Bdellovibrio bacteriovorus: one gene and its partner. The protein of the gene in region 1 binds, or shares a complex with, the protein of each later gene. Links are inferred from orthologs where the notes say so. Each region holds a gene or a part of one and is shown in the gene's direction. Other genes may lie near its edges. The genes, in order: dnaG and dnaB.

Region 1 (9,306 bases):
GCTTCCTTAGTCAGATTTCGTTCTTGATCGTATGTCAAAGTGGTTTCATCACCGCGCAGATTCCCCTCGCGTTGGCGGTGCTGTTCGGTCGAGCACGCCGCCATTAAAAGGGGAATGGAAGTCAGAAAAGTTCTTCTTCCCATTGGGGTGCTAATCCATTGATCTAAGACTTCATCGAGTTTTAATAGAGCTTCTTTTTGATTCATATAAAAACTAAAGCAAACGCCTTTCTGAAGAGCCACATTTTCTTTCGTGAAAACAGGCGAAAGTCCAGGTCAAACCCCTTGGGCCCGGGCGTAAAAATTCCGAAAAAGAAGCATGCGTTTTATGTACGTATTGCTATTTCTTTTTAGTTTCCATTTTTCTTGGGCCATCACCCCCGAAGAAGCCTGTCAGTTTAAGGAAGCCGTTCAAGCAGCGCCAGATGATTTTTCATCCCGCGATCGCATGATGGCGGAAGAGCTTTGCAGTGCCGCTGGTCACTACGAAGAACCTTTGCTGCCGGATCAGAACGCTTCAAAAAAAGTCGGCACCTCGGCGGCGATGACGGACTATTCCGAGTTCTATCAGTCACTTTCAAAGTCCTTAAACAGTTTAAATAAACCCGAGATCTGCGACCCGAAGGAAAACGCTCCGAAAGGCGTCGTTTATCCGACGATGACTTTAGCAAAAACGGCTGCCGGGAACATTCCGGTGTCTGTGTTGACGGAAGACGAAGCTAAAAAGATTTTCTCTGAATTTTCTAAAGACGAAAGATATGCTTTCGGTGCAACTCAAAACGGGTGCTACGCCCGCGCCCATATTTTTGCGCAACAGATGGAGAAAAAAGGTATTCGCGTCGCCAAGATGTTTTTAGAAGGGGAGCTCATCATTCCTGAAGAGAAGCGACAATATCCCGAAAACTACATGTGGAATTACCATGTGGCCCCCGTTGTCGCCGTTCAAACCAAAAAGGGAATTGAGTTGCATGTTTTAGATCCGGCTCTGTATGACAAGCCGGTACCGGTGAAGCAGTGGACAGATAAACTTTTGACGACTCCACAAGCGAAGAAAGAAGCTCTTGCGTACATCACTGATCGTTTTAATTTAGGGCCTTTACGTGGCGAAACTTTGCCCTCGGCCAAGAACGAACCCAATCGTTTGAAATGGCATGCTGCGGACACAGTTCAATCTGAGCAAGAATTAGAGGCTCGTCGTGAAGAACAAAGTATGTTGGCTTATGAGCGAGAGCAGTTAAAGCGCGAGAAGGGACTTTAAGATGAAATTCATTCTAGTGACGTTGCTTCTGTTTTCTCAAATCTCATGGGCGCAGACATCTACGCCGAAGTCGCAATCATTTACCGACAAAGTATATAAGATTGAAAACGTGAACGAAAAAGTGCGCGTGTCCTTTAAGCTTCATCCCAGCATTTATGAACTGACGGGTAACGAGCCGTTTATGGATAATCTCAAACAAAGTTTGAAATTAAAAAAACCAGTGAAGTTTTCCATCGATCAAAAGACACGCAAAATTATTGATGTGAAAGGGCCTTAGTTAGCCCTTTCTGCCAAATCCAAAAAATCTTCTTTTAGGTTTTTGACCTTCTGATTTTTTTCCACCGCTGTTAGATCCGCCACTATTTTTGTGGGGAGCTGCTTTGTGGGGTTTTCCACTGTGGCTTCCGCTATGGGAGCTTGCACTTTTCGAAGCTTCTGCTCTGTGAGGTTTGTTTCCCCCGTGAGAAGCATCACTTTTTCCTGAATCGTGTCTGTGTGGTTTATTTCCTCCGCCATGAGCAGGGCTTTTCGGTGCGCCTTTTTTAGAATCTGCGTGATGTGGTTTACCACCACCGCCACCAAAGGAGCGCTTCGGTTTTTGACCAGCGCGATTCTTGGCCTTGTTCTCTAGGCGTTGACCTTCAAGAATGGCTTTCGCTTTACCCGCACTCATGACTTGAGCTTTCTCAACAGCTTCAGAGTGATAAGGTTGATTCTTCACGACCGGAACCGGCTGACGAGTGACTTTCTCAATCGCGTACATGAAGGATTTTTCTTCCGCTGTACAGAAAGAGATCGCCGCTCCCGAAGCCCCGGCACGCGCCGTTCTTCCGATACGGTGAACGTAGCTTTCAGGAATATGGGGAACTTCAAGATTGATAACGTGAGTGATACCTTCGATGTCGATACCACGCGCAGCGATGTCCGTAGCAACAAGAACGCGAACGTCCCCGTTGCGGAAATCTTCTAGGGCTCTTTGGCGAGCGTTTTGAGATTTATCACCATGGATGCCCGCCGCCGTGATGTTCGCTTTGACAAGTTTATCTACGACACGATTTGCCCCGTGTTTCATTTGCACGAAGACCAGAACTTTATAAAGATCATTGTCGTTTAGAAGATGAATCAATAGATCCAATTTATCTTTCTTCTCAACGTACATCACTTTTTGATCCACTTTTTCTGCCGTCGAAGACGTCGGCGTTACTTCCACTTTTTCTGGATTTACTAAAATGCTGTGCGCGAGTTTAGAAATCTCAGGTGGCATCGTTGCCGAAAAGAATAAGTTATGACGTTTCTTAGGAAGCAAAGGCAGAATGCGTTTAATATCCTGCATGAATCCCATATCCAGCATACGATCGGCTTCATCCAGGACAAAGATTTCCACTTTATCCAAACGTAAAAACTTTTGAGAAAATAAATCTAACAAGCGGCCCGGAGTCGCAACCAGAATATCAACACCCGCTTGCAAAGCTCTGACTTGCGGGTTTTGTCCTACGCCACCATAGATGACGGCATGTTTTAGCTTTAAGTGCTTGCTGTAAGCTTCAATATTTTCGTGAATTTGAATCGCCAACTCACGTGTCGGAGTTAAGATCAAAGCGCGCGGGCATTTTGCCTCGGGACGCGTATGATGTTTTGCTAGGTTCTGCAAGATCGGCAAACTAAACGCGGCCGTTTTTCCAGTTCCTGTTTGGGCAATACCCAAAAGGTCTTTCCCTTGCAAAAGAATAGGGATGGCTGCCAACTGAATGGGAGTTGGATTTTCATATCCTGCTTCTTTTAACGCAAATTGAAGAGGGGCTATTAAGGGAAGATCGGTAAATTTTGTCGTTGTCATGAAAGGCCGTTGTAACAGCCTAAAGGCCTTTAGCGCAAGGCGGATTTCTTTTGAGCGGTTTTCAGCAATTTTTGCACTGCCCACAGGATGTCTTTGTTATATGCAAAGATCTGTGAAGCATCTTTTGTTCTCATCCAGGCAACACCTTTGTGATAATCGGCATCGTCCACTTTATGAGGGGGAGTCCATTCCTGATCTAACTCTGCCAAATAGAACACAGTTCGACAGGCGTGCACTTTTCCATTCCAAGGGAAGTCGTACTTTCTTTCAAAGGCCGTTTCTTCAATAATGCGGACCTTATAACCTGTTTCTTCCAGACATTCGCGGGCGGCGGCTTCGGGAAGGCTTTCACCAGGCTCAATCGCGCCCCCAGGTAAAAAGAAATAAGGGGCTTGTGACGTTGGATCTACGGCATGAAATCCCAGAATTTGATTTTTGTGAACCACCACAACGGAGGTTCGTTCACGATAGACCTTTTCGGATTTCTCTGTCTTTTTTTCTTCACGGCGGTCTTGAAAGAAGCCTTGCAGAAGGGCCGCGCACTCTTCAGCTAGAACACCGCCAGCCACTTCCACTTGATGATTTAGTCGAGCGTCGTTCAGTACTTGGTAAAGGCTTTGAACCGCGCCACCTTTAGGATCCGAAGCGCCATAGACCACGCGTTTTATTCGAGCTTGTTGAATCGCTCCGGCGCACATCACACAAGGCTCTAGCGTGACATACAAAGTGCAATCACTCAGTCGCCAGCTTTGTTTTTTTTGTGAAGCTTTATGAAGGGCAAAGAGTTCAGCATGTCCCAAAGGAGTCTGCTGTCGCTCACGAGTATTGATTGCCCAAGAAACCAGGCCTTCAGGTCCAACAAGAAGAGCGGCAATAGGAACTTCTCCTTTGTCCGCTGCTTTACGCGCAAGATTTAAAGCCTTGCGCATCCAATATGAGTCTTGTTGGGAGATAGAGGACACTATTTTTCCTCGGCCACTCTTTCACGAAGCTTAACGTGATCCTTCACACTCGCTTTACGCATGCGAATGTTCAACATCTCAACACCGACGGAGAATGCCATCGCGAAGTAAACATATCCTTTTGGAATGTGAACTTCTAAAGCCTCGACAATCAAAGTGAAACCGATCATCAGAAGGAAGCTCAACGCTAAAATTTTCAATGAAGGATGGGAATCAACGAAATCGCTGATGCTTTTCGCAGAGAAAATCATAACTGCGGTCGAAGCTAGAACCGCCGCGATCATCACGGACAATTCTTTCACCATACCTACGGCAGTGATAACAGAGTCTAACGAGAATACGATGTCCAAAAGAAGAATCTGGATGATCACCGCACCGAAAGAATGCGCGACGTTCTTAGACTGACTTCCATCAACGCCCTCAAGCTTGTGATGAATTTCAGCCGTACTTTTAACGATAAGAAACAAACCACCCAGAAGCAGAATCAAGTCGCGACCTGAAATCTCTTGGCCCAGGGCAGAGAAAATAGGCTCTGTAAGACCGATGATCCAAGACAAAGAGAACAAAAGCAAAATACGAGTCAAAACCGCAAGACCCAAGCCCGTCATGCGCGCTTTTTGCTGTTGGTCTTTAGGAAGTTTGCCAGCAAGAATCGAAATAAAGATAACGTTGTCGATTCCGAGCACAAGTTCCAAAGCGAACAATGTACCAAAGGCAATCCAGATTTGAGGGTTCGAAAGCATTTCCATCATAGTGGTAAAACTCCTTTATGAGCTAAAGGAGTTTATAAACTACTTTGTGGCTTTTGGGTATTTAAGATCTCTTTGGTAGAACGCTTCTAGCCAAGATTTTTTGGGAAATAAAACATCCCATTTCTTTTCTAACGAGTAAGCCATGTACGGCGTTTGCACGCGGTAGTTCCATTCACCTTGGAGGCTAAGCACATGGAAAGTGAAGCTCTCAGCAAAGTCTTCATAAGGTGAAACGGCCGCATAAGTTGAAACGAAGTTTGTCTGATCCAGTTGTCGATAGAAGCTTTCCATGTCGGCGACTGTCAGGCGTTCATTACAACCATAAAAACAAAGCTTATCCCAAAGTGGAAAACGTTGTGCATCCTGTGGATACATCGGGTTTTTCCAGCTTAAAGCACCAAAAGAATTTGCCGCGGGAACCATTTTCCCAAACTCGACCGGATCCCACTTGCTCAAATCACAAGTTTCATTCGCAGGGCAGACAAATTCATTCGCGGAATTTGCAAAATCTAAAATATGACCGATTTCGTGAATGAAAATATATTGAAGCGCGGACAAGCTATGCGGAAGGATAACTTCGACTCGCGGTCCATCTGGTAAGTGTACAAAAGGAGGGGCGATAATGCCGAAAGCTTTTTGCTCTTTCCAACCGAAGACGGAAGTCGCGTCGTATGCTGTTTCTAAAAGTGTACGGCGAACCCCGATAAAAGAACCTTCGACCTCGCCTTTTTCGTTGGCGCGAATGATACCCGCATAGGCTAAAGACTCCACATCACTTTCAACGAAAATAGCATCAAGTCCGCAAAAAGCCTTTTGCAGCTTTTCGGGCAAAATATCGTAGATCTTTTCAATGGGGGCGGCGAAGTTTTCGGACCCGCTAAGACACTGGCGGGGGCCATTCGGTGAAGATGAGTTATCCACCAAACAGATCACTTGTTTGATGCGGTCTCGGCAGCTAACTGAATTCAACGGAGTGAATCTTTGGCTAGGGGTGCGTTCAATTTGGAATTCTGAGGGCTTCAGGATGTAAAAATCCTCCCAGGCAAAGGCCGCCGGAGTTAAGGATAAGACCAGTAATATCAAACAGATAAGATTTCTCATAAACACCCCTCGATGAATTTTTCCCGTGCTTTCCCTGGCTGCGCAATAAAAAAGCACATTGGAAATAATAATTCATCGCGTTAAGACCCCGAGACTTGCGCCTTTTATGCCGCTTTGTTATACACTCATCTCTCATTTTCCACATCGAAGGGCAGGTGATTGTCGTGGCAATGGTTAAGATCAAAGACGGTGAGTCTTTTGAATCTGCTTTCAGAAAATTCAAAAAATCTTGCGAAAAAGCAGGAATTCTTTCTGAAGTTAAAAAACGTGAACACTTTGAAAAGCCCTCAGTAAGACTTAAAAAGAAGTCTCTTGCAGCTCGTAAACGCGCTGTAAAAAAATCGAGAAAAGGCTGGAACGACTAGTCCTTCCTTTGCGAAGATAGTTTTTCAAGAGGCGGCCCAAAAGGTCGCCTCTGTTCTTACAGACAGACTGTTGAATAAGACCCATCCGACTTCATTGAACTTCTTGCGGCTGCGCCTTTTTGAACAGTCTTACTCTCGGAGGTATCGATGGAAATCAAAGATCAAATCACTGCGGATATCAAAGCCGCGATGCTCGCGAAAGACAGTGCTAAGTTGGGAGCTCTTCGTATGCTCCAAGCCGCGATCAAAAACCGTGAAATCGACATGCGCCCGAACCCAATCACAGGTGATGAAGTTCTTGGCGTAGTTAAAAAACTTGTTAAGCAAAGAAAAGAATCTATCGAGCAGTTTCAACAAGCAGGTCGTCAAGACCTTGTAGATCAAGAATCTGCAGAGTTGAAAGTTCTTGAAGTTTATTTGCCAGCACAAATGAGCCGTGAACAAATCGAAGCTCTTGTAACTGAAGTGATTGCAGCTACTGGCGCGAAAACTGTGAAAGACATGGGACCTGTGATGAAAGAAGTCATCGCTCGTTCTGGCGGTGCGGCTGATAACAAAGTAGTAAGCGAAGTAATCAAATCTAAACTTGCGTAAGAAGGTTCATGAGATTTTCTCAAGACTTTATCGAGAGAGTTTCCGAGGCCAATAACCTCGTCGATATCATCTCTCAATATACTCAGTTAAAACCAAGTGGTAGCGGCCTTATGGGCCGCTGTCCATTTCCTGATCACGTCGAAAAGACGGCGTCGTTCTCTGTTTCTGAGACGAAACAAGTCTATCACTGCTTCGGCTGTCACAAGAGTGGAAATATGTTTTCATTCTTACGTGATTACCAGGGTATGAGTTTTCCTGAAGCGGTCGAGTATCTTGCTAATCGCGCTAGCATTCCAATGCCAGCTCCTGAAAAGAACGAAGGAGCTCAAGACCAAGTCGCTGAAAAAAAGAAGTTGTTGTTAAAAGTAAATAAGCTCGCAGCTCATTACTTTTCAGAGCAACTTCACCGTGTTCCTAACGATCATCCGGTGAAAAAATATATCGCCAGCCGTGGCCTTTCTAAAGAAGTCATCGAGACTTTCGGGATTGGCTATGCGGTTGCCGAATGGGATGGGCTAGAAAAGCATTTAGCTTCTCACAACATCTCTATGGCCTTGGCCGAAGAAGCGCGTCTGGTAAAGGCTCGCACGAATAAATCCGGTTACTTTGATATCTTCCGTGATCGTTTGATGTTCCCGATTTTCTCGGCGATGGGTGAGCCTATTGCTTTCGGTGGACGTTATTTAGAGAAGAAAGAAAACGAACCGAAGTACCTGAATTCTCCTGAAACACCGGTCTTTATTAAGGGGAAAGTGCTTTACGGACTTTCTCAGACCGCTCGTTATATCCGCAGTGATGACATGGCCCTTATTGTAGAGGGGTACATGGATTTAGTTTCTTTATATCAGGCGGGTATTCGTAACGTCGTTGCGACAATGGGAACGGCTTTGACGCCGGATCATGGGAAAATGCTTAAACGCATGACCAAAAACGTGGTGGCGATGTTTGACGGCGACTCTGCCGGAATGGAAGCCGCCGAACGCAGTCTACCGATTCTACTAGCTGCCGATTTGTATCCAAAGGGCCTGACGCTTCCGAACAGCATGGACCCTGACGATTACGTGAAAAAGTATGGGGCGGAAGCCTTGAAGGCCGAGCTTGATAAGGCTCCAGACCTTTTTGTGATGATTTTAGCGCGTTGGATGGAAGGTTATCGGGGCGAGGCTTCGGAAAAAGTGAAGCTCGCAGATAAGCTAAAACCTTTATTTGAGGTCATCCCGGACTTGCGCTTAAGAGATCTGTATTTGGCCGAGGCCGCCCAAAAAATGAGCGTAACTCTGCCCTGGTTGCGTCAAGCTGTCGGAATACAGGGAAGTGGTCCTGTTTCTTCGCAAAACCGTTCGGCTATGACTAGGACGGTGCAGCCAAGCCCGCAGACTAACCCTCAAGGCCCGGCTCCCGTGTCCCAATCAGTAGAGGGTGGCAAAATCTCCCTTAAAGGAGCCTCTAAAGCTGAACTTCTGCTATTAGGATTGGTACTCAAAAGTCGTGCCAATTTTGATCAATTTGTGAATGAAAAATTGCTTGAGAGCGTCGCCCACGACGGAGTGAAAAAGATCCTAGAAAAGGCGACGGATGTGTATAGACAAGATCTTAATAAGTTTGATAAGTTGACCAGTCTGCTTGTCTCTTACGTCGATCAGCCTGAATATTTATTTCAAGCCGGTCCACAAGCTGAAACCGAGCCAGGGTTCGATGAAGAGGCCGAGATGAAGCTCTTGCGTGATTGCTTTAAACGCGTGCGTGAAAATTTCTTAAGAGAGCAAGCAAAGCAATTGGCGCGAGATCTTAAAAACGAACCTAGTTCGGAAAAGTTGGAACAGATTATGAATATTCAGAGAAACCGAATCTCTCTGAATAAAGGGTAAAAGGCGGGGTATTGATGAAACCGAACCTACCAAACAAACAAGAGAAAGAGCCCGTAAAGGTTCTTTCCCTGCAAGAACAAGAAACGTTGATTAAAGAAGAAATTCAACGATTTCTGAAGCTTGCGAAGGAAAAAGGCGCGTTGACTATTGAAGAGATCAACGACCTTCTTCCGCCTGAAATTATCGCTCCTTCGGTGCTCGATGCATTCATGCACGCGCTTGAGGGTGGTGGTGTAGTAATTTCAGACTTGTCTGAAACTTCGAAAGAAGAAGAGGGCGAAGGAGCATTCCTTGAAAGCCCGGATTCTGAAGACGAAGAAATAGATGATGAAGAAAAAGCCGAAAGCGAAGACGTAAAGGGTAATGACCCTGTTCGTCTTTATTTGCGTAAAATGGGTAGCGTCTCTCTTTTAACTCGTGAGGGTGAAGTTGAGATTGCCCGTCGTATTGAAAAAGGGGAGCGTGAAATCGTTCGTGCGATCCTTTTGTCACCTCTAGGTACGTACGAGATCATTCAACTTGGTAAACGTCTTGATGAAGGCCGTATCAAAGTTAAATCGATCTTCCGTG
Region 2 (16,908 bases), 160 kb from region 1 along the record:
TCTTTAAGACGAGCGTGGATGCAATCGAAAGTACCAGCAGGAACAGTGATTCTGTCTTCTTTAACTTCGATAACTTCTACGTCTTGTTTAGGTACTTGTTGTTCTTTACCGTTCACTAGCATTTTTTTGATTTCGCCAGTGTTTGGATCAAGAAGAGTTTCAACTTTTTGTTTTCCAGCGAAACCAAGATCCATGTTTTGATCCATCCAGATGCCATCAGCACCGATAGAACGAACTGACATAGACATTGAACCTTTAATGAAGCCCATGTCGATGTTGTAGTTAGCGTTGTCGCCAACTTTCCAGTCCAAACCCATTGTTTGAGCTTGATCCATGATCGCTGCGTTTTGGATGTTAGCCAAAACTTCAACTGCAGTTGGAGCAGCAACAGCGTTAACTGAGAACGCAAGACCTAGAGCGGCGATAAGAGCCTTAACCATAAATTCCTCCTTGAATGGTTTTTATTGTGGTGTCTTAATCACACCGACCTAAGGAGGTAGAGTCAAGGCTCAAATTATTGTTCTCTAAAACTACTGACGAGAACTTGACGCGGCTTGCTGCCGTTCGCAGGGCCCACGACACCTTCTTTTTCAAAGATTTCAATCAGTCGTGCAGCACGTGGATAACCGAGTCTAAACTTTCTTTGAATCAAAGACGCAGAAATTTCTTTCTGTTCAGAAGCCCACGATAAAATTTCATCGTAACGTTCATCGTATTCTTCTTCACCAAAGCCGCCACCGCCGGAATCGCCAGCTTCCGCACCATCGCCACCAGCAAATCCATCAAGAGCTTTCATCGCCAATGGATCATATTCTGGTTCCGCTTGCGCCGCCCAGTGTTTCACGACGTTGCCAATTTCTTTATCGGAAAGATAAGGCCCATGATGGCGAGTCGGTTTTCCAACGCCTGGAGCTTGGAACAACATATCCCCATTCGGAAGCAAACGTTCTGCGCCTGAATCATCAATGATGATACGGGAATCCATTTTAGACGCCACTTTCAAAGCCACGCGTCCTGGAATATTTGTTTTAATCAAACCGGTTACAACGTCTTTACGCGGTGATTGAGTGGCAACAATCAAGTGGATGCCGCAGGCGCGCGCTTTTTGCGTCAGGCGCTGAATCGGCTCTTCGATGTTTTGTTTTTCCACGATCATTAAATCCGCAAGCTCATCCACGACAATCACGATAAATGGAAGCGGTTGATAGTAATACTGCTCAAGTTTGGCTTTTCCTTCTTCGAGCTCCAAATTGATTTTTTCGTGTTCTTCAATTTCCGCTTTTGAAAGCCCGCCGGTTTTTTCATTGAAGGCTTCAATTTTACCGACGCCGAATTTCGATAAAGATTTATAACGCTTTTCCATTTCGCGCACCGCCCACTTCAAAGCCGTTGCGGCTTTCTTTGGTTCCGTCACGTGAGGAAGAACTAAGTGAGGCACTGTAGAAAACGGAGCTAAGTCGACCATTTTAGGGTCAATCAAAACCAAACGCAGTGTCTTTGGAGAATGGCGGAACAAAAGACCCGTGATAATAGAGCCGACGAACACCGACTTACCCGAACCCGTTGTACCCGCGATCAAAAGATGCGGCATCTTACGAAGATCCACCACTTTAGGTTCGCCATCCACGGCGCGACCGACAGCCATCGGTAACGCAAGATCTTCACTCCAGAACTGATCTTCGGCGATCAAGTCTTTATAATAAACCGTCTCACGCTTTAAGTTCGCTGTTTCAATACCAACAACATCTGTTCCCGGGATATGACCCACGACACGGACAGATTCAGAAGAAAGAGCCAAAGACAAATCATCTTCAAGCTCTGAAATCTTACTGATCTTAACATCCGCATTTGGTTTAAACTCATACATCGTAACAAGCGGGCCGGGCTTTGCATCCTGGATCGATCCTTCGATCGAGAAGTTCTTAAGCTTTTCCACCAATGAATCCGCTTTTCTTTGAATCTCAGCTTTATCAATTTTAATACGGGACGCTGGAGGGTCTTCTAAAAGAGCCAGCTTCGGCATATCCCAATTTTCAATACGACGAGGTGGTTTCGCCTTCATAACAACTTTGCGCTTTTGCGCAAGCTTCAGGGCCGGCGTTTCTTCCTCTTCCTCTTCGATTTCTTCTTCTTCTTCGTCTTCTGCAGCTTCAGCATCTGCCTCAAGAAGCGCGTTTAGATCCTCGTCTTCTTCCTCTTCATCTTTTCCAACAAATTTTTTGTCTGATAGCGGGAAGACAGTTTTAGGTTTCTCGTCTTTAGCCTCTAACTTTTTAGCTTTGGCTTTTTTCTCTTTCACAAACATGCCGGCAAAAAAGCCCGCAAGCTTATCCATGATTTTCTTCTTCTTTAAGAAAGCCATAAAACCGCGCGGAGTTTCTGAAAGCTCTTGCAAAGATTTTTCGAAATAGAACACGATGAGCACAGCCATTAACGAAAGCAGAATAACTTGCACACCGATTGAATTAAAGGCGCGCATCAAAGCCTGAGAGACTCCCAAGCCTAAAAGACCACCCAGATAAATCTGCTCTTTGAAAACTTTTGTCGTAGGTAAATAAAGCGACAAAAGAGCCGCAATATTCACAATCAAAAGAAGAGCCCAGACAAAGCGAATATTCTTAAGATTGAGCGGCTCCCCCTGAAAGCTTGCGTACGCAATACGTAAAAAGCTCACAACGACAACCCACGCCGCCAGCCCGAAAGCCTGATAAAGCATGTCTGCAAGGAAACTTCCCACGATACCGCAATAGTTCGTGGCCTTAAGCCCTTGCCCAATAGAATTCATGGAGGGATCAAATGGATTGTAGCTGAACAAAGCCAGGGCGAGGAAAAGCCCTAAACCTAAAAAGCTGATTGCAATGACGTCCTGACGAAACTTCTTAAGAAAATGATTCATTTAAAAAATTTACGAAATTTCCCGTAGTTAGTCATTCTAACAGGCGCATCCTTGACTTAAGACTGGTGCGGTTTCGAAAAATGCCGTATACACGTATCCTTGCAACGAGCCTGACCCGCAGGGTCAACGCCAGGAGCCTGTTTAGCATGCTAAAAATAAACGAGATTTTCTATAGTGTTCAAGGTGAAACGACGTATGTGGGACTTCCCACCGTGTTCGTGCGCCTGACGGCATGCAATCTGCGCTGCACTTACTGCGACACCAAATATTCTTATTATGAAGGTGAGTTGCAAAGCCTGGAAACAATTCTAAAAGAAATCGAAACACACAAAACACCGTATGTCTGCATCACCGGTGGAGAACCTCTTTTACAAAAAGAAGTTCACACATTGATGAAGACATTATGTGATCGCAGTTACAAAGTTTCTTTGGAAACCAGCGGATCAAAAAGCATCGAGCACGTCGATCCGCGCGTAAAAATAATTTTGGATGTGAAAACTCCTGATAGTGGAGCCGCAGATTCTTTCTTGATGAACAACATCAGCTTTTCCACGCCCAGCACGGAATACAAGTTTGTTATTTGTTCTGAAAAAGATTTTGAATGGTCCGAAGAATTCTGTCGTCAACACAATTTATTTGAAAAATTTGTGGTTTTATACAGCCCATCATACGGCCAAGTGTCTGAACGCTGGTTGGCAGAAAAAATTTTGCATCAAAATTCATCTGCGAGGTTGCAATTGCAGCTGCATAAGTATATTTGGTCTCCCGAAACACGCGGAGTGTAGTCCACTCCAAAAATAATAAGCTGAACATTCTTGGGAGTTCCATGACGCCGAACCTAAACAGTTCCGATAATCTTTTTGTCGCTAATCTTCAGTCCGTAAGCTTGGAAAAGCTTGTGAAGAGCAAACTAGAAGTTTTATTTGCTCAACAAAAAGAAGCTCAAGTTGAGTTGAATGGTTTGTACAACGTCGTTATCGAACAAGTAGAAAAGCCTCTTTTAGAGCTGGCTTTGCGCGCTTATAACGGAAATCAAGTTAAAACTGCGCAAATGCTTGGCATCAATCGCAACACACTTAAGAAGAAAATTGACAACTATAAGATTCGTGTAAAAAAACTGAACTAAGAGATTAGTTTTCGGAAGAATGCTTTGGATTCTAGTGAACCGAAGCATTTATCAGAAAACTTGTGCACCGGCGGGCCCGTTTAGAACCACCATCTTTGTAGAAGCCCCGCAATTTTTTTAGTCTTTTGTTTTAAATCTTCGTTACTCTTAGAGGGGTTCAATGAGTACACGGATTCCACCTCAGAATATTGAGGCCGAACAGTCTATTTTGGGCGGTCTCATGCTAGACCGAGAAGCTTTGGACCAAGTGGGTGATATCCTTGTGGCTGAAGACTTCTACAAGCCGTCTCACCAGAAGATTTTTAACGCCATCAAAGAGCTTCACAGCAAAAATCAACCTGTGGACATCATCACCGTGACGAATATTCTTCAAGGTGAAGGCTCTATGGAGATGGCCGGCGGACCCGAGTATTTGGTCAGCCTTTTAGATAAAACAATTTCCTCTGCAAATATCGTTACTCACGCAAAGATCGTAAAAGATAAAGCGACGTTGCGTAAGTTGATTCAAGTTAATAGTTCTCTTATTGAAAAAGCGTACGAACAGGATTTCGCGGACGTTGAATCGTTTGTCGATCAAGCTGAAAGTGAAATCTTTAAAGTCGGTGAAGCCAAAGCTGCTACGGGCCTTGTTGGCTCTATGGAAATCGTGCGTGCTTCCATCAAGAAATTAGAAGAGCTTTATAAAAATCAGGTCGAAGTCACGGGCCTTGCTACCGGCTTTAAACGCCTAGATGAAATGACTGCCGGACTTCACCCTGGCGAGATGACAATCATTGCCGCTCGTCCTTCCATGGGTAAGACAGCGTTCTCTCTTAATATCGCACAACACGTGGCTTTAAAGCTTAAAAAGACTGTGGCCTATTTCTCTCTAGAGATGGGTAAAGAGTCCATGATGATGCGTATGTTGGCGGCCGAAGCGAAAGTGGGCTTGGGTTCCCTTCGTAACGGTAAAGTCAGCGATTCTGAATGGCCTCGCTTGATTCATGCGGCTAGTCTTCTTTCTGAAGCCAGCATCTTTATCGATGATACGCCAGGTGTTTCACCTTTTGAAATTCGCTCTAAGGCGCGTCGCTTGAAAGCTGAACACGGATTAGATTTGATCATGATCGACTACTTGCAGTTGATGAGCATGAAGCAAAAAATGTCTTCACGTGAGCAAGAGGTTGCAGAAATCTCTAAATCTTTGAAGGCCATCGCCAAAGAATTGAAAATTCCTGTTATTGCTCTTGCCCAGCTGAATCGTGGGGTGGAAGGCCGTACAGAGAAAAAACCAATGCTTTCTGACCTGCGTGAGTCCGGATCGATCGAACAAGATGCCGACGTTATCATGATGCTTTATCGTGATGACTACTATGATAAAGAAAATCCAGATAAACAAGGTCACGCCGAAGTGATCGTGGGTAAGCAGCGTAACGGTGCCACTGGCCCCGTTAAAATGCGTTTCGATGCCCAATACAATAGATTCCGTGATGCCGAGCCGGAAGAGCGTAACATCAACCCGATGCCGCCACCGCAAGCTCCACCTCCGATGCCAGGCGGCAGACCTAAAAACTTTGCACCAGGCGCACCAGTTTAAGATAATGGGCTTCTATGAGGCCCTTACTTTACTTCTTTCAGCGTAAATCAAAACCTCAAGCGTTTAAGCCCGTGGTCTTAGTCACGGGTTGTTCCGCTGGCATTGGCTTAGCCTTAGCCGAACTTCTTTATCACTGCCAAGAATATCGTGTCGTAGCCACCGCCCGTGAGCACAGTCTTGAAAAAGTGCGCTCGCACTTTTTAGAAAACGATCGCTTCATAATTCGTCCTTTGGACGTGACCATCGAAGAAGACCGCGTGCGCCTTTATAACGAGATTCAAAAAACCTGGGGTGGAGTTGATATCCTGATAAATAACGCCGGTATTTCGTATCGTTCGGTCATTGAGCACATGACTGAAAAAGATGAAGAGCTGCAAATGGCCACCAATTATTTTGGCCCGATGGGACTGATTCGCCTTTCTCTGCCACACATGCGCGCCACCGGCCGTGGTAAGATCATAAATATTTCTTCGGTCAGTGGGATGTTAGCCATGCCGACGATGGCATCTTATTCAGCCTCTAAATTCGCGTTAGAGGGCGCCAGCGAAGCCTTGTGGTATGAAATGCGGCCCTTCGGTGTGACTATCACCCTCGTGCAGCCAGGCTTTATTCACAGCAATTCTTTCAAGAACGTGTATCACACCGAATTGTCGGATCCGACTCGCAATTGGAGCGGCCCTTATTGCGACTTCTATCAGAACATGACTCCGTTTGTGGAAAAGATGATGAACATGTCGCTAACCACTCCAGAAAAAATTGCGAAGCAGGTTTTGAAAGTGATGAAGCAAGAAAATCCGCCGCTCTGGATTCCAGCGACCCTGGATGCGACACTCTTTTATTACATTCGTCGTTTGCTGCCTCGACGTATCCTTTTGCCATTCCTCTATTGGAATCTGCCTAAGGCACGTACTTGGTCTAAGGAACATTCCCACCGTCGACAGAAGTAAGCTAGACCAAAGCCCAAAGCCGTTTTTTGGAATTGAGTTCTCTTTAACCTCTTGATTTAGTCAAAGCGTCTTACAAAGCGAGACCCTTGTTAAGCATGGAGGCTGATCATGGGAGAAACTTTAGCAAAGACAGTGATTGCGGCAACCGGACTGCCTCAGGATCCTGTCGAACGTGAATTCAATGCCCTGTTAGAAAAGTACGGGAAAAGCCCAGAAACGCTCACCATTGAAGAGTTGCGTGAAGTCATGGCTGAATACCTTCAGTTGGTTTTCCTTGAAATGCAGGACGAGCAGAGCGCTTAAAAAATATCTTCGATAATACAAAATAAAAAAGGCTCCTCATCGGGAGCCTTTTCTTTTTAGCTTTTATCTAAAAACTATTTTCCAGAAAGCTTTTTCAAAGCGTCTTTTACGAAAGTAGATTCAGATTTCACTTTTGTGTAAACGCTTACTAGAGAGCAGTCATCTTTTCCGTCTTTACCAGCACCGCGGCTAGTAACACCCCAAACATATTGAGTGCCGTTCACTTCAAGGAAAGCCGGACCACCAGAGTCACCGTGGCAAGCACCTTTACCTTGAGTTTGATCAAGAAGGATTTCGTGTTTACCGAAATCTTCAACGATCTCAACGTCGACTTTGCGAAGTTTGTTATCGCTTTTTGTATTCACGCCATCAGTTTCGATCAAACCGTAACCAGCCAAAGTCACTTTTTTACCCGCTGTCAAAAGTGTCTCGTCATCCAAGAACTTCGCAAGTTGGTAACCAGGAGCCATCGCGCCAGAGAATTTAACAAGAGCTAGGTCATGAGCGTCTTCACCTTGCTCACCCGTTTTTCCGTATTCTGTATGAATAACGTAATCTACAACAAGACGGATATCGCCTCTTTGCATGTTATTTAGATCTGTATTGAAGATCACATAAAGAGCGACCTCTTTATATTCGGAACCCACTTCAGGAACGCAGTGACCTGCAGTCAAAACGATATTTGAAGTTAGCAAAGAACCTGTGCAGATGAATTGACCTTCTTGGCCATCTTGAGTGACCACAGAAGCCACTAGAGCCACCGTAGACTTCGCAATAACGTCTTTAGAATCAACAGGAACGCCACCAATTATAGATGTGCTATCAGCGCCTAGTTGAACAGAGTTCTGTTTCGCAGGAGAGCAGGCAATCAAAGATCCCAAAAGACCTGTAACTAGAGCTGCTTTAAAAACTGTGGATTTCATAGTGACCCCCCAAAGTGAGGGCCGTTAAACACCCAAAATGGAACCAGTGCAATACAAATTTTCAAATATTTAAGATAACAAAGTCTTATAGTGGAAGTGCGTCATTTTTAAGCAGGTGAAATGACTATAAAAAAAGGGATCTCTTTTGACGGAGATCCCTTTTAAGAACTTTCGATTTACCGAAACTTTCTCGTTATTACGCTCTTTCAACAGAGATCTGGATTTTTGCTTCCATACCTTCTGCGTAGCGAACAACTGCCTTGTGTTGACCCAATACTTTGATTGGCTCTTCAAGGTGAATGTCACGACGGTCTACTGAGTGACCCATTTTTTGCAATTCTTTAGAGATATCTGTTGTAGTAACAGTACCGAAAAGTTTGTCAGTCTCACCAGCAGCCAATTTGAATGTTACAGTTGTGCCGTTGATTTTGTTCAAAAGCTCTTGGCGTTCTGCCAATGCTTTTTTCTTTTTAGCTTCAGCTACGCGTTTCAAGTGTTCGTACTCTTTTACGCGTTTTTCAGTAGCTTCCGCTGCCAATTTACGTGGGAACAAGAAGTTTCTTGCGAAACCTTCAGAAACGTTCACCAACTCACCAACACGACCTACATCTTTAACGTCTTTTTGAAGAATAACTTTCATGTGATCTCCATTTTTGTTAGTTGCTTTCAGCAGGCTTCACCTTGTTCAGGCGAGCTCTGAAATCAACCCAGTAATCGATCAAGCCAACCACGCTCAAAACAAGCAATAACTGACCGACCAAAATTATGTACGTCAGAACTCTCATGAAAACACCGGCTTTCATAGAATTCAGAAATACCTCCAACACTGCCAGCCCCTGAAAGAAATAAAGAACGATAACAACGTTCACAATATTCACTGCGAGGATGGAAGTGGCCTTACCGCCAAAACTCACCATTGTTAGAAGGAAGGCAGTCATCGCAACCCAAATCACAAAATCCGGAACGCGATATTCTAACAACTTGAGCTGAGAGGCAATTTTCTCACGGGGCAAATTGAGCCATGAAAAAACCCTTCTCTCAAAAATTAATCCCACACCCAACGTTATGATTAAAAGAATAACGATGGCTGAAGGAATCTGCTGCACCAGAATTGCCGGATCCAATTTCACCGCCGGATTCATTTTTTGAACCTGAGCGGAAAACTGCTCCATTAATTTTTGGACTTCAGCATACGTGTTGATTCCGTTCTTTTGAAGTGCTCCAAAAAGTCCCAAGCCAGCGGCTGCAGAACCAATTGCGACACTCGCAAGTCCAGAGATCCACCACCCAACACCCTTTTGCTCTAACTCCATGTAGGCCCCTAAAGTCATCCAAACAGAGCCAAGGAAAAGCGCCAGAGGTTGTGCGTTCAGGAGCCACGCCGCTCCCGTTGCCACAAGTCCCAAAATCCAAAAGGCGAGGGGACCGTAGGCTTTACGTAGTACACGAAGAAGAGGCGCTCCCATAACCACAGTCAACATCGACAACAAAATCGAGAGAGATGAAATTGTGATGAATTTCTGTGGCGTCGCGGTCTTCTTCATGGATTACGCTCTTAATTATTCGCCTTTTTCGAAACGTTCTGCTTTTGCAGCTGCGAAGGCAGCTTTACGAGCAGCGGCTTTTGCTTCACGCTCTTTTTCGCGAGCAGCAGATTCAGAAAGACCTTTTTTGAAGCCTTCCATGAACTTAGCCAAAGAAACACGCTCGTCCAAACGAGTGTGCATAAAGCGAAGAACTTTGTCGTTGATACGCATAGTTCTTTCAAGCTCAGCGATAGCTTGAGTATCTGCTTCGAACGTAGAGTGGAAGTAGATAGCTTTTTTCATTTTGCCGATGGGAGTTGCTAGAGTTCTTTTACCCCAAGTTTCCAAAGAGTTGATTGAACCTTTGAAAGATTCGATCGTAGCTTTGTTCTTTTTGAACAAATCTTTTTGCTCTTCAAGAGTTGCATCTGGGTGCATAAGAACCACAACTTCGTATGGCTTTTTCGCAGATTTAGTAGTTTCCATGAACTATATCCTTTCGGTTTAAGCCCCCACCATAGTGAGCGGGAGCAAGGATGACTTTTTTAAAATGTTTAGAGGGTTTAGCACGGCTTAGGACCAAGCACAAGGATTAGGCATTTGAATAGTGAATAAACCGGTCCTAGAATACTTAAATGGTCACTTTTATTGAGATTCTTGATGGCCCCAATGAGGGTTCCCGCTTCAAGGTTGAAGACGGAATCACCCTGGGTCGCTCCAAGGCCGACATCATTATCAAAGACCCCAAAGTTTCGGGGACCCACGCCCAGATCTCTATCGACGGGAAGGGGCAGTTTGTTTTGATGGATTTAGACTCCTCCAACGGCATCCATATTAGTGGTCGCCGTGTAAAAAAAGTGGCGTTATTACCAGGGGTTATCTTTGAGGTAGGTCGCACCCAGTTTAAAGTTATTTCGGTCGAAGAAGAGATCGCGATCGATTTCAGTCGACTTGTGACGTGGCGCAATATTTTAAAGGACAAGCTGTCAGAGGTCACACCTCCCGAGCCCTCCGAACAAAGCCTCGTATTGCAAAGATTTAGCCCCGCGTTAAAGCTCACGTTCACCCAAGGTATTCAGACGGATGAGGAAATTATTTTAGGCTATGGGCCCCGTAAAGCGGGTTCCGAGTCCTTAGATATCGAACTTCACGATGAAGATGCCCCCAAAGAGGCTTTCGAACTTCATCCCGGTCCAGGTATGGTTGAATTAAAAATCAAAGCTCCTGGTCGTGTGACTCTTAACAATAAGTCCGTTGATGCCGAAATGCTTAAAGATGGCGACTTGATTTCTTTTGGAAACACGCTCATTAAAGTGACGTACTTGTAGAGAGGCTTCATGTTAACAACACCCAAAACCACCGGCAGCTTTGAAAGCTTCGACGGCACTCCGATTTATTATGAAGTGCGCGGGGAGGGTGAGCCTTTAATTCTGATCTACGGTATTGCCTGTATCATGAACCACTGGCACCACCAGATCGAATATTTTTCCCACAAATACAAAGTCATCACTTTCGACCTTCGCGGACACCAAAAAAGCAACCCAGTGACCGACATGAGTCAGTTAACGATGGAAGCTTTGGCAAAAGACGTTTTTGCTTTGATGAAGCATTTAGAGATCAAACAGGCTCATTTTGCAGGACATAGCTTCGGCGCTCCTATCATGCTCAAAGCTTATGATGAAAAGCCGGAGGCTTTTGCATCGATGATTTTCATTAATGGCTTTGCTCGCAATCCTATTAAGGGAATGTTTGGCCTGGATGTGATCGAACCCTTCTTTTATTTCGTGAAAGAACAATACGAAAAGCAACCCTACATGTGGAATACTCTGTGGAAATTGGCTGTTGATAATCCTATGTCTGTGTATATCGCGGCTCTGGCTGGTGGATTCAATCTTCGCGTCAGTCATATAAAAGATATCGAAGTGTACTTAAGAGGCGTGGCGCGCTTAAATCTTGAAGTCTTCATCACTTTATTTGAAGAGCTGATGGAATATAACGGGGAATCAGTTTTAGAAAATATCAAGGTGCCCGCACTCATCATCTCGGGCGAAAAAGACATGGTGACGCCTTTACGTTTCCAATATCATTTCAAAGAGACGATCAAACATTCTGAGTTTGTACTTGTGCCGTATGGCTCACACTGCACGCAGTTGGATTTTCCTGATTATACAAATTTAAAAATGGAAAAGTTTTTAAAAGAAGTGTCTTCCAAAAAATAGTTCTTAATTTTTATTTTATCTGAAAATAAAAAAGCCACCTCAAAAGGTGGCTTTTTAGTTTTTCTTTTCAGCTTAAAGATTATCTGTAAGCCGCTTTCGTGATATCAAACCCGTAGCGTTGAACAGAATCATCAGATGTGAAAACGATTTTTACGTACTCACCGTCAATTGTTGTTGAGAACGAGTCGTCGTTTTTACCGCTCATGTCAGAGACCTTCTTGCCGTTAGCATCGAAGAACTCCACTTTGTCATAATCTCTTTCTGTGTCGAATTTAGAGAAGTACAAAGCGATCTGTTTTGCTCCTGGAACACGAACTTCAAACTCTTCCTTCGTTTTTTCTTTATATGGATGAGCCGAAGAAATGCTGACAGGAACAGTTTGCCAGTTGATCGGATCATTTGGATCTGGAGCCGGCAATGTATTTGTCAACATTGCATAAGCATTCACCATGCCACCTTTAGATTTACCACGAAGTCCCGCGATTGGTTTAGAGGTCGCGATAATTCTTTCTTTCATTTCAAGCGCTGTCAGGTTCGGCTCGTTAGAAGCCAATAGAACCGCCATACCAGAAACGTGTGGAGTCGCCATCGAAGTTCCAGACCATGAATCGTATTTTCCACCAGTGATAGAAGACACGATATTCACACCCGGAGCACCTACGTGAACTTTTGTTTTGCCGTAGTTAGAGAAAGAAGCGATTTGGCCTCTGTTATCAATCGCCGCTACCGAAAGTACGTTTGGTACATCGTATGTAGCAGGGTATGTTGGGCTCGCGTCGTTATTATTAGACTCGTTACCCGCCGCCGCGACGAAAAGTGCGCCAGCAGCATTCGATCTTTCGATAGCTTGCTTCAAAGTTTCAGAGTAACCACCGCCACCCCAAGAGTTCGACATGATTTTCGCACCCATTTTTGTTGCGTAGTCGATTCCTTTTAAAGCGCCATCAAGTGAGCCTGAACCGCTTGCAGAAAGGAACTTCACGCCCATGATACGAACGTTCCAAGCTACACCCACGATACCTTTGCCGTCATCACCCGTACCACCAATAGTGCCCGAGCAGTGAGAACCGTGACCGTGATCATCGAGTGGATTACCAGTTGGAGCGTTCGCATTAACGAAATTCGCACCGTGGATATCGTCAACGATACCATTTCCGTCGTCGTCAACTCCTGGTTTACCATTCGCTTCAACTTCGTTCGTCCACATATTGCTAACTAGATCCGGGTGATTGTAATCAACACCTGTATCGATAACAGCGACGATAATGTCTTTAGATCCTGTTGTGATATCCCATGCTTGTTCTGCACCGATATCTACACCTGCAATACCTGCGCGACGCTCAGAATCTTGTTGTCCGCTATTTTTCAATCCCCACAGTTGACCCAACATCGGGTCATTTGGAGTTTTGTTAATTCTGTAGATGTAGTTTGGTTCTACGATGTCTACAATTGGATTTTCAGAAAGGGATTTAACTACGTTTGACTGGATTTCAAACACCGGGCGTTTGATAACCACAATGTTTTGTCCGGGAATAGTGTCTTTTACGTAAGACCCCAGTTGCGCGCTAAGAACATTGATCGAAGATTTCGCGGAAACAGAGTCTTTCAATTTAACAATGTATTCGCCTGGAACTGATTCAGCTGGCGCCGCAAACGCATTAGCACCAATAAGTAGTAAGCCTACCATGGCTGCTTTAGAGGCTCTTTCCATAAGCCTTTTCATAATCCCCTCCTTCATTGGGTGATTTTCAAGCGAACGAACGAGGAAAAATTTTCCCTGAACGTGCCCAGTTCCAAAATGGTACCAATGTGAAGGTGAGCTGGTTATTAAATTTTGTAGAGGAGAATTACTTGGGGCCAATTCTTAGCACTAGGTCGTGTTTTTCCAGACGAAGGACAAGGAATTTTCTAGCCATTCTTCTAATAGACGAGACTAAGACACGGCCTTTTTTCCGGACGTTGGTCGTGTTTCTTGCTCGATAAAATCAAAACTCAACTGTTGTGGAGATTTGAGTGTCGCGATTTTCTGTGGGTTTGCAGCGATCTCTTTTTTCTCTGAAGGAGTTGTAACATTGACTCCATAAGAAGCTTTCATGAGGTGTTTAATAAATGCTTCTTTGACACTGTCCGGAGCATCTTTGTTGAAACCTAACTCTTGCATCAATACATCAATCTTCTTCATAGCCAATCCTTGGTCTAGTTTCGGAAGTTTGTTGCGTTAGCTTTAGAAGAAATCAAAAAAGATGTGATGTCGAAGATGTCTCTGTATGAGACGACCTTAGATGCAGAGTTTAAAGGTTAAAAATTATAATATTATTTTACACCGTCAGGATTTTTAGAGCGGGATTTTGCAGTATTCGCTTCAACTTCACGAATGCGGTCCGCGACACCGCGCGCCCATTTTGCGCCATTTTTAGCGTCAAAATGTAAACCGTCTGAAGTTGTCTTGATGTCGTTTTCACTAATACCGATTTCCGTGGTGCTGTCGATGACCTGACAACGGGGAGCCACTTCATTCTTGATGATTTCAATTACGCGAGCGAGGCGCATGTTCGACTTAAAATAGGGTTTTGAGAGCGCTTTATCAGTCCACGTTGGCGTCACCCAGTAACAAGTGCCATTGAATTTGTTTTTGTTCAGCACTTCGGTGATCTGCTTAACTTGTGCAACAACGGTTCTATCAGACTGAGAATTGGGATTTTTGTAATCGGCAAAGTTATCGCCCAATTCGATAATAACTCTTCGCGGTTTTTCTTCATCTAAGAGGGTAGATAGCAATGGGGCCGTTGCTTTGGTTCCGCCAGGAACAACCTTCTGTTTGTCGTTTTTTCTGTCCGCAAAACCATAACTCAAAGTCCGTTTTGCTTCGGATGAGTCCGTGAATGAGCGAGCCGTTCCACCCGCAAGACCCACGGTGCGCACATTCTCTTGCGCCACTTCGCTGAAATATTTGTGAAGATTTTCACCAAAAGGTCCCACGACGTGTGAATCGCCAATGATCAAAGTGTTCGCCAGCGAAGTCGTAGAAATTAATAATGAAAGAACCAAAGCGGACTTATTCATTCCTTTATGTTGCCGTCGATATTCCTGAAACACAAGACAGCACAAGAAGGGGCTGGGTAAAAATAAAAAAGGGAGCCTTTTAGACTCCCTTTTTTACATCATATTTGATTTTAAAAACTAGCCCGCGCCGCCATCACTGTGTTTTTCACGCTTCGTTGCGTTCGCCACTAGGAATTCACGGTTCATACGAGAGATGTTTGTAAGTTGAATGTCCTTAGGACAAGCCGCCTCACAAGCACCTGTTGTCGTACAAGCACCGAACCCTTCGGCATCCATCGCAGCCACCATGCGAAGAGCACGTTCTTTTCTTTCAACCTGACCTTGCGGAAGCAAAGCCATGTGCGAGATTTTTGCTGAAGTGAATAGAGCAGCTGAAGCGTTCTTACAAGCAGCCACACACGCACCACATTGTATGCATGTTGCAGATGACATCGCCTCATCCGCGTCTGCTTTTGGAACCAGGATCGCATTTGCATCAACAGCATTGCCAGCATTTTGACTGATGTAACCACCCGCAGAGATAATTCTATCCATTGCAGAACGATTCACCATTAAGTCTTTAATAACCGGGAAAGCTTGTGCGCGGAAAGGCTCAATCGTCAACGTTGCGCCGTCCGTGAAATTTCTCATGTGCAATTGGCACACGGTTGTTGATTTCATGGGACCGTGAGCTTCACCGTCGATCACAAAACCACACGCACCACAAATACCTTCGCGGCAGTCATGGTCAAATGCGATAGGCTCGTCACCTTTAGAAACAAGCTCTTCGTTCACAGCATCTAGCATCTCAAGGAAAGAAGCGTCTTCAGACACATTCTTAGCTTGCAAATCTACGAAGCCGCCTTGGTCTTTAGGACCTTTTTGTCTCCACACTCTTAAAGTCAGATTCAATGTTTTTCCAGCCATGTTACGCCTCTTATTTATAGCTACGAGTTGCTAGATGTACGTTTTCAAATTTCAATTCTTCAGTGTGGCGAACAGAGGCTTTGTTTTCGCCTGTGTATTCCCACGCAGCCACGTGACAGAAGTTCGCGTCGTCACGTTTTGCTTCACCGTCAACTTGGTATTCTTCACGGAAGTGACCGCCGCAAGACTCTTTACGTTCCAAAGCATCGCGACACATCAACTCGCCAAGCTCCATGAAGTCTGCAACGCGTCCGGCTTTTTCAAGCTCTACGTTCAGATAGTTTGCATCACCAGGGATGCGCACATTCTGCCAGAATTCTTCACGCAATTTTGGAATCTCTTGAAGAGCTTTTTTAAGACCTTCTTCGTTACGACCCATGCCACAGTATTCCCACATGATATTTCCAAGTTCTTTGTGGAAGCTATCAACTGTGCGGTTACCTTTGATGTTCATAAGTTTAGAGATCTCTTGTTTCACACCATGTTCAGCCGCTTTAAAGGCATCGTTCGTGATCGAAACTTTTTCAAGCTTCGTTGAACCAAGATAGTTACCCAAAGTATATGGAAGAACGAAGTAACCGTCTGCCAAACCTTGCATCAATGCCGAAGCACCAAGACGATTCGCACCGTGGTCAGAGAAGTTTGCTTCACCCGCGACGAACAAGCCTGGAATTGTTGATTCCAAGTTGTAATCAACCCACAAACCACCCATTGTGTAGTGAGGAGCAGGGTAGATCATCATTGGTTGTTTGTACGGATTTTGACCTGTGATCTTTTCGTACATTTCAAACAAGTTTCCATAACGCTCAGAAATTTTGTCTTCACCCAAACGTTTAATGGAATCTGCGAAATCAAGGTAAACCGCTTTACCAGATTCATTCACGCCACGGCCTTCATCACAACGATACTTCGCCTGACGAGAAGCCACATCACGAGGAGCCAAGTTACCGAATGAAGGGTAAACGCGCTCTAGATAGTAATCGCGTTCGTTTTCTGGAATGTCGTTTGGATGACGTTTGTCACCAACGGCTTTTGGAACCCACACGCGACCGTCGTTACGAAGAGACTCAGACATCAAAGTTAGTTTTGATTGGTTTTCTCCGTGAACCGGGATGCAAGTTGGATGGATTTGTGTGTAACAAGGATTGGCGAAGTAAGCACCACGTTTGTGGGCTTTCCAAGCCGCCGTCACGGCACAAGCCATCGCATTTGTTGAAAGGAAGAAGACGTTTGAGTAACCGCCGCTGGCGATAACAACAGCGTCTGCTTCGTGAGATTCAATTTCGCCTGTGATCAAGTTACGTACGATGATACCGCGTGCTTTTCCATCAACGATAACAAGGTCCAACATTTCACGACGAGTGCGAAGTTCAACCGTGCCCGCATCAACTTGTCTCATCATCTCTGAGTAAGCACCCAAAAG

The links.
Region 2: the proteins of dnaG (region 1) and dnaB are in contact, whole or in part, in a crystal structure (PDB 2R6A), measured with the Geobacillus stearothermophilus proteins. The link is inferred for Bdellovibrio bacteriovorus from one-to-one orthologs. Residues at the interface, in WP_049624496.1 of Geobacillus stearothermophilus: Lys456, Leu457, Leu458, Pro459, Ala460, Asn463, Ala464, Leu467, Leu535, Leu536, Ile537, Ala538, Gln544, Glu545, Asp548, Tyr549, His552; in WP_033016901.1 of Geobacillus stearothermophilus: Ser13, Glu15, Ala16, Gln18, Glu91, Leu92, Asp94, Ala95, Val96, Pro97, Thr98, Ala99, Ala100, Asn101, Tyr104, Tyr105, Ile108.

Annotation. Positions count from the first base shown.
Region 1 is NZ_LUKD01000001.1:1,655,060-1,664,365, forward strand. Bases 6,365-9,306 are described here. They hold dnaG (DNA primase), read left to right. Parts: upstream 6,365-6,876; coding sequence 6,877-8,736; downstream 8,737-9,306. Other genes in these bases: AZI87_RS08030 (GatB/YqeY domain-containing protein), read left to right, coding at 6,422-6,868; rpoD (RNA polymerase sigma factor RpoD), read left to right, coding at 8,751-9,306. Outside these bases: AZI87_RS07990 (M48 family metalloprotease), read right to left, coding at 1-206; AZI87_RS07995 (protein-glutamine glutaminase family protein), read left to right, coding at 328-1,257; AZI87_RS08000 (hypothetical protein), read left to right, coding at 1,259-1,534; AZI87_RS08005 (DEAD/DEAH box helicase), read right to left, coding at 1,535-3,094; tRNA adenosine(34) deaminase TadA, read right to left, coding at 3,124-4,056; AZI87_RS08015 (TerC family protein), read right to left, coding at 4,056-4,805; AZI87_RS08020 (hypothetical protein), read right to left, coding at 4,848-5,909; rpsU (30S ribosomal protein S21), read left to right, coding at 6,080-6,274. UniProt on the Escherichia coli protein: RNA polymerase that catalyzes the synthesis of short RNA molecules used as primers for DNA polymerase during DNA replication.
Region 2 is NZ_LUKD01000001.1:1,486,494-1,503,401, reverse strand. Bases 3,511-6,390 are described here. They hold dnaB (replicative DNA helicase), read left to right. Parts: upstream 3,511-4,182; coding sequence 4,183-5,598; downstream 5,599-6,390. Other genes in these bases: AZI87_RS07205 (SDR family oxidoreductase), read left to right, coding at 5,613-6,390; AZI87_RS07215 (helix-turn-helix domain-containing protein), read left to right, coding at 3,723-4,022; AZI87_RS07220 (radical SAM protein), read left to right, coding at 3,511-3,681. Also shown: AZI87_RS07230 (hypothetical protein), read right to left, coding at 1-440; AZI87_RS07225 (DNA translocase FtsK), read right to left, coding at 515-2,896; more of AZI87_RS07220, read left to right, coding at 3,043-3,510; more of AZI87_RS07205, read left to right, coding at 6,391-6,545; AZI87_RS07200 (hypothetical protein), read left to right, coding at 6,654-6,848; AZI87_RS07195 (S1 family peptidase), read right to left, coding at 6,923-7,771; rplI (50S ribosomal protein L9), read right to left, coding at 7,968-8,411; AZI87_RS07185 (DUF2232 domain-containing protein), read right to left, coding at 8,428-9,315; rpsF (30S ribosomal protein S6), read right to left, coding at 9,331-9,783; AZI87_RS07175 (FHA domain-containing protein), read left to right, coding at 9,933-10,625; AZI87_RS07170 (alpha/beta fold hydrolase), read left to right, coding at 10,635-11,516; AZI87_RS07165 (S8 family serine peptidase), read right to left, coding at 11,596-13,239; AZI87_RS07160 (hypothetical protein), read right to left, coding at 13,450-13,698; AZI87_RS07155 (SGNH/GDSL hydrolase family protein), read right to left, coding at 13,830-14,579; AZI87_RS07150 (succinate dehydrogenase/fumarate reductase iron-sulfur subunit), read right to left, coding at 14,697-15,485; AZI87_RS07145 (fumarate reductase/succinate dehydrogenase flavoprotein subunit), read right to left, coding at 15,496-16,908. UniProt on the Escherichia coli protein: The main replicative DNA helicase, it participates in initiation and elongation during chromosome replication. Travels ahead of the DNA replisome, separating dsDNA into templates for DNA synthesis.